DNA from 2 places in the Falsirhodobacter halotolerans genome. Region 2 is predicted to be linked to the other one. Evidence: riboswitches for the same ligand, from Rfam matches in the RefSeq annotation. Region 2 holds a riboswitch; the other holds the start of a gene.
What was found. A riboswitch is a leader RNA that binds a small molecule or an ion and turns the genes downstream of it on or off. The one in region 2 is predicted to bind cobalamin.

Region 1: linked by a shared signal. The riboswitch ahead of MU449_RS04065 (DUF1636 family protein) and the one ahead of MU449_RS05330 (ABC transporter substrate-binding protein) in region 2 are both predicted to bind cobalamin.

Annotation. Positions count from the first base shown of each region.
Region 1 covers NZ_JALJAZ010000001.1:762,019-765,421, reverse strand. The annotation lists gene MU449_RS04075 (cobyric acid synthase) at 1-885, opposite strand, end outside; gene cobO (cob(I)yrinic acid a,c-diamide adenosyltransferase) at 887-1,489, opposite strand; cobalamin riboswitch at 1,524-1,714, shown strand; gene MU449_RS04065 (DUF1636 family protein) at 1,793-2,137, shown strand; gene cobW (cobalamin biosynthesis protein CobW) at 2,134-3,165, shown strand; gene cobN (cobaltochelatase subunit CobN) at 3,167-3,403, shown strand, end outside.
Region 2 covers NZ_JALJAZ010000001.1:1,018,468-1,021,870, reverse strand. The annotation lists gene MU449_RS05335 (FecCD family ABC transporter permease) at 1-1,005, opposite strand, end outside; gene MU449_RS05330 (ABC transporter substrate-binding protein) at 1,002-1,997, opposite strand; cobalamin riboswitch at 2,047-2,230, opposite strand; gene thpR (RNA 2',3'-cyclic phosphodiesterase) at 2,248-2,772, opposite strand; gene guaB (IMP dehydrogenase) at 2,778-3,403, opposite strand, start outside.

The DNA.
Region 1 (3,403 bases), 260 kb from region 2:
GGGCAGGATCACCACCGCCGCATCGCCGGGGATCGCCTCGCCCGCCCGGACCATGACCAGATCGACCTCCGGTTCCGCCGCCAGCGGGTCCAGATCGTCGAAATTGGCGATGCGCGGCAGGGTCAGGCAGGCGATCTTCACCCGCCCCCCGCGTGAGGCGACGCGCAAATCCAGCGCATCCTCGGCCGGAAGGCGGGACGCCCCCGCAAACCACGGGATGACCCCCATCCCCCGCCAGCCCGTCCGCTCCGCAATCAGGCGATAGCCTTCATCGAACAGGCGAACATCGCCGCGGAACTTGTTGATCGAAAAGCCTTCCACCATTCCCAGATCGCCCGCATCCAGCACGGCATGGGTGCCCACCATCTGCGCGATGACGCCGCCCCGGTCGATGTCGCCCACCAACAGCACGGGCACATCGGCGGCGCGGGCAAAGCCCATGTTGGCGATGTCGCCCGCCCGCAGATTGACCTCTGCCGGGCTGCCCGCGCCTTCCACGATCACCAGATCCACCTGCGCCTTCAGCCGCCCGAAACTCTCCAGCACCGGGGCCATCAGGCGGGGCTTCAGCGCGGCGTAATCCCGCGCACGGACCGTCGCCACCCGCCGCCCCTGCACGATGACCTGACTGCCGGTTTCCGATTCCGGCTTCAGCAGGACGGGGTTCATGTCCACCACCGGATCGCGCCCCGAGGCCCGCGCCTGCAACGCCTGCGCGCGCCCGATCTCGCCCCCGTCCACCGTAACGGCGGCGTTGTTGGACATGTTCTGCGGCTTGAACGGCGCGACCGACAGGCCCCGCAAACGCGCCGCCCGGCACAGGCCCGCGACGATCAGCGATTTCCCGACATTCGATCCCGCGCCCTGCACCATCAGCGCGGGCATGTCAGAACTCCACCCCCGCCTGCGCCTTGATCCCGTCGCGGAAGGGATGCTTCACCGCCGTCATCTCGGTCACCAGATCCGCCGCCTCGATCACCTCGGGCTTCGCGTTCCGCCCGGTCAGCACCACATGCGTCATGGGGGGTTTGGCGGCCAGAACCGCCAGCACCTCCGCCACGTCCAGATAGTCGTAGCGCAGCGCGATGTTGATCTCGTCCAGCACCACCATGCGGATCGCGGGGTCGGCGATCAGCGCGCGGGCCTTGGCCCATCCGGCCTGCGCCGCCGCGATGTCGCGCGCGCGGTCCTGCGTTTCCCAGGTGAAGCCTTCGCCCATGGCGTGAAACTGCACCAGATCGCCGAAATGGCCGGTCAGCAGACGCCGCTCGCCCGTGTCCCACGCGCCCTTGATGAACTGCACCACCGCGCAGGGCATTCCATGCGCCACGCAGCGCAGCACCATCCCGAAGGCGGAGGAGCTTTTGCCCTTGCCCGGCCCGGTATGCACGATCACCAGCCCCTTCTCGCCCGTCTTGCCCTCCATCATGCGGTCACGGGCGGCCTTGATCTTCGCCTTCTTCTCGGCATGGCGGTCGTTGTCCATCATGGCCCCCTCGGCTTGACATTCCATGGGCAAGCGCGCCATCTGGACGCGCGCTGGTTCCTGTTCCTAGAACAGGCCAAGAGGGAATGCGAGACCGATCGCAGCCGCCCCCGCGACCGTGACCGGAAAGGTCCGTCCAACGCCACTGGGACACCGGGAAGGCGGACGGCCCGTTGGGGAAACCCTGAATCCGCAAGCCGGGAGACCTGCCAGCGCATGAGAACGGGCGAACGGGGTGTGTCGCGACCGGAATGCACGTGGCCCTTGGCCGCGTCGTTTCGTCATGCGCCCCTTGAAAGGAACGATATGACGGTCACGCTTCTGGTCTGCACCACCTGCAAGGGCCGCGATCCCTCGGCCGAACCGCGTCAGGGCGCGCAACTGCGCGACGCGCTGGCGGCGGGCGATGTCGCGGTGCGCGGGGTGGAATGCCTGTCCGCCTGTTCGGGCGGCTGTGCCGTCGCCCTGCAGGCTCCCGGCAAATGGACCTATGTCTATGGCCAGATGACACCCGAGGACGCCCCCGACATTCTGGACGGGGCCGCGAAATACGCGGCTTCGGACGACGGCGTCGTGCCCTGGCGCGACCGCCCGCTGATTTTCCGCAAACGCGTCATCGCACGCATCCCTTCGTTCGAGGTGTCTTCATGACCGATCTGGCAAAAATCCCCGTCACCGTGATCACGGGCTTTCTGGGCAGCGGCAAGACGACGCTGATCCGCCATCTTCTTGCGCATCCGCAGGGAAAACGGCTGGCCGTGCTGGTCAACGAATTCGGCACGGTCGGCGTCGATGGCGACATCCTGCGCGCCTGCGCCGATGAGAATTGCCCCGAGGAAAACATCGTCGAACTGGCGAATGGCTGCATCTGCTGCACCGTGGCCGACGATTTCATCCCGACGATCGAGGCGCTCTTGGCCATGCCCACGCGCCCCGACCACATTCTGATCGAAACCTCTGGCCTTGCCCTGCCGAAACCCTTGCTGAAGGCGTTCGACTGGCCCGCGATCCGGTCGAAGATCACCGTGGACGGCGTGATCGCGCTGGCCGATGCCGAGGCGGTGGCCGCCGGTCGGTTTGCCCCCGACGTGGACGCCGTGCAGGCGCAGCGCGCGGCGGATGACAGCCTCGATCACGACACGCCCTTGGCCGAGGTGTTCGAGGACCAGATCGCCTGCGCCGACATCGTCCTTTTGACCAAGGCCGACCTTGCGGGCACAGACGGTCTGGACGCGGCCCGCGCGGCGATCCTGGCCGAGGCGCCGCGCCCCCTGCCGATGATCGCGGTGACCGAAGGCACGATCGACCCCACGCTGATCCTTGGTCTGGGTGCTGCGGCGGAGGACGACCTTGCCGCCCGCCCCAGCCACCATGACGGGGCGGACGATCACGAACACGACGATTTCGACACCGTGGTCATCGACCTGCCCGAAATCGCCGACCCCGAGGATCTGGCCACCCGCATCCGCCGTTTGGCGCGCGAGCAGGAAATCCTGCGGGTCAAGGGCCATGTCGCCGTCGCGGGCAAACCGATGCGCCTTCTGGTGCAGGCGGTGGGCGAGCGTGTGCGCCACCAGTATGACCGCCCGTGGGGGGCCGACCGCCGCTCCGCCCTTGTGGTCATTGCCGAACACGACCACATCGACCCCGCCGCCATCCGCAAGGTTCTTCTGGACTGACATGCACGTCGTCTTCCGCGAACAGCACGGTCTGGACGAGACCGCGACCCCCTTCGATCCCGGCCAGACGGCGGCGGATCTGGTGGTGCTGTCGTTTTCCGACAGCGATCTGGGCGCGTTCGCGGCGGGCTGGCATCGCGGCGGCACCCTTCCCAGCCTGCGCCTGTGCAACCTGATCGCGCTGAAACATCCCGTCTCGGTCGATCAATATGCCGAGACGGTGCTCTCCGGGGCGAAG
Region 2 (3,403 bases):
CCCCAGCAGAATAAGGGTGAAGACCGGGGCCCCGAACAACGCGGTCACGACCCCAATGGGCACCACCTGCCCCGGCACGATGATGCGCGACAGGATATCGGCCAGCACCATGAAGATCGCCCCCGCCCCGACGCAGGCCGGAAGCAGGCGCATGTGGTCGGCCCCCGTCAGGAACCGCACCGCATGGGGCACGACCAGACCCACGAAGCCCACCGCCCCCACAAGGCTGACCATCACGCCGGTCATCAATGCGGTCACGGCGAACAGAATGACCCGCAGCCGCCCGACCGCCACGCCCAGACTGGCCGCCGCCTCCTCGCCAAAGGCGAAGGCGTCCAGCGCGCGGGCGTGGCGCAGGCACAGGGCGAGCCCCAGGACCACCACCGGCACCGCCACCCAGACGTCGGGCCACCGGATGCCACCAAGCCCGCCCAGCAACCAGAACATCACCCCCCGCGCCTGTTCGGCGCTGGCCGATGTGGTGACGATGAACGAGGTGGCCGCGTTGAAAAGTTGCGATCCGGCGATACCGGCAAGGATGATCCGCTCGATCCCGCCGCCCGCGCCCTGCGCCAGCAGGACGACGAAGGCGAAGGCCGCCACGGCCCCCACCAGCGCGCCCATCGACAGGCCGATCGTCCCCGCGCCCACGCCCAGCACCATGACCGCCACCGCCCCGGTCGACGCCCCTGCCGAAATCCCAAGGAGATAAGGCTCGGCCAGCGGATTGCGCAGCAGCGCCTGCAACACCGCCCCCGAAAGGGCCAGCGCACCCCCGCAGCAGGCCGTGACGATCGCGCGGCTGAGGCGATAGTGCCAGATGATCCCCGCCTCCATCCGGTCCACCGGCAGATCGGTGCCGATCACACCGTTCGACACCGCCGCGAACACCGCGCGCAAGGGAATGGGGGCCTCCCCCACGGATACGGCCAGCGCCATGGTCAGGACCAGCGCCGCCCCCCCCGCCAGGATGACCGCCATCCAGCCAAGATGGCCCTTGGTCATGGGGCGAGGTCCATCCCGCGCAGGGCCGCCGCCAAGGTGTCGATGGCGTCGAAGGTGCGGATGGTTCCGTTCATTCCCTGCGCGTCCATCACCACGATCCGGCCCTCGCGCACCGCCGTGATGTTGCGCGCGACGGGATCGGTTTCCAGAAACTGCCGTTTGGAGGCGGCGCTGTCGGCGGCATAGCGGCGGCGGTCCATCTCGCCCAGCACGATCACGTCGGGATCGGCGGCGGCGATGGTTTCCCAGCCCACCAGCGGCCATTCCTCGTTCGAGGTGATGACGTTCGTCAGGCCGACCACCTTCGACATATATCCCGGCGCACCCAACGCCCCGGCGACATAGGCCTCGCCGTCGATTTCGGGGCTGGAGAACCAGTAGACCACCTTCACATCCCGGCCCGCCCCCACCGCGGCGCCTTCGGCCTCCGCCTCGCGGGTCCGCAGGGCCGCAGTCAGGGCGGCGCCCCGGTCGGGAACGGCGAAGATCGCCGCCATCTCGTCAACGGTGCGATAGATGAGGTCCGTCGTCCACGCCACCTCCCGCGCGCCGTCCCCCGTGCTGAAATCCGATTTCGCGCATTCGCCGGGGTTCACATAGACGGGCAGCCGGAAATCGTCGAACTGCTCCATGCTGGCCACACGCCCGCTTCCGGGTTCGACATCGGCATACCATTCGGTCATCACCAGATCGGGACGAACGGACAGGACGGATTCGAAACTGGGGCTGCCGCTTTCCGACAGGTGGGGAATGCCCGCATCATCTTCGGCAATCGCGGCCGGAAGCGGCCCGATCCAGATCGCCGTGCCCGCGATGGACGGGGCCAGACCCAGGGTATAGGCGATTTCGGTCATGCCCTGACCCATCGACACGGCCCGGGTCGGCGCGGCCTCGAATGTCAGGGTGCGGCCGCAGTTCTCGATGGTGACGGGGGCCGCAAGGGCGGGGGTGGACAACAGGCCGACCAGAAGCGGCGGAAGCAGGATGCGCATCGTCATTCTCCTCGATGCGCCCACCGCACATCGCATATGGGACAGGGCCGGATCGTTCCGGCTGACGGCAGGTCTCCTGACTCGCGTCCGTTGCGTGGCACGCCTTCCCGCCGATGGCAGTGGCCGGCCCTTGGGCCATGTGCGACGCGGCCGCCTACAGTTGCGGGGGCAGTTGCGGACTTCACCGCATTCCCTTTTGATCCCGTGAGGGAACCGTCGCCCTTGGGGTTAGGGGGTCCGGCGGCCCCTGTCAATCTTGGGGAAAGTCCAGATCGTCCAGCTCGTGATATTCGGCGCCGTCGGGGCGAAGCAGGGATTGATAGAGAACCAGCCGCTCTGCCGCCGCCTGCCCCACGGGCCGGGCGGCTCGGCCAAGCGCGGAGGCCAGCCGTTCCGCCTCCGCACCCGTCAGGGTGCCGTGGCGCGCGACGGTGATGTGCGGGCGAAACCGGCGGCGCGGCAGGTCCAGCCCCGCCTGCCGCAAGCGGCGGGCCAAGGCGTCATGCAGGTCGATCAAGGCAGGCTCCGGCACCACATGGACCACCACCGCGCCCGAGGCCAGCGTGTCCAACGCGCCCAAGGTCAGGGTCACGGGGCGCAGGGGAAGGGTTGCGACATCCTCCCACGCCTCGGCCAGAACGGCGTCCCGCACCTCGCCCAGAAAATGCAAGGTCAGGTGCGGGGTATCGACGGCCCGCGTATTGGGCAGGTCAGTCAGCGGGTCCAGCACCGCCGCCAGCGCCTCGGGCACCGGGATGGCAAGGAAGGCCCGCATCCGGGTTAGCCGATGCGGTAGTTCGGGCTTTCGCGCGTGATGGTCACGTCATGAACGTGGCTCTCGCTCAGCCCGGCATTGGTGATGCGCACGAATTCGCATTTCGACCGCATATCCGCGACCGTCGCGTTGCCGGTATAGCCCATGGAGGCGCGAAGACCCCCGACCAGTTGGTGGATCACCGCGCCCGCCGGACCCTTGTAGGGCACCTGCCCCTCGATCCCCTCGGGCACCAGCTTGTCAGAGGCGGCGTCTTTCTGGAAATACCGATCGGCGGAGCCACGGGCCATGGCACCCAGACTTCCCATGCCACGATAGGATTTGTAGCTACGCCCTTGATAAAGAATGACTTCCCCAGGGCTTTCATCGGTGCCGGCAATGGCCGATCCCACCATCGCACAGCTTGCGCCCGCCGCGATGGCCTTGGCGAAATCGCCCGAGAACTTGATGCCGCCATCGGCGATGACGGGCACGTCGCCCGCCGCGCGGGAGGCGTCCATGATCGCCGTCAGCTGCGGCACGCCCACACCCGCCACGATCCGCGTGGTGCAGATGGAGCCGGGGCCGATCCCCACTTTCACTGCATCCGCGCCCGCATCGATCAGCGCCCGGGTCGCGGCCGCCGTTGCCA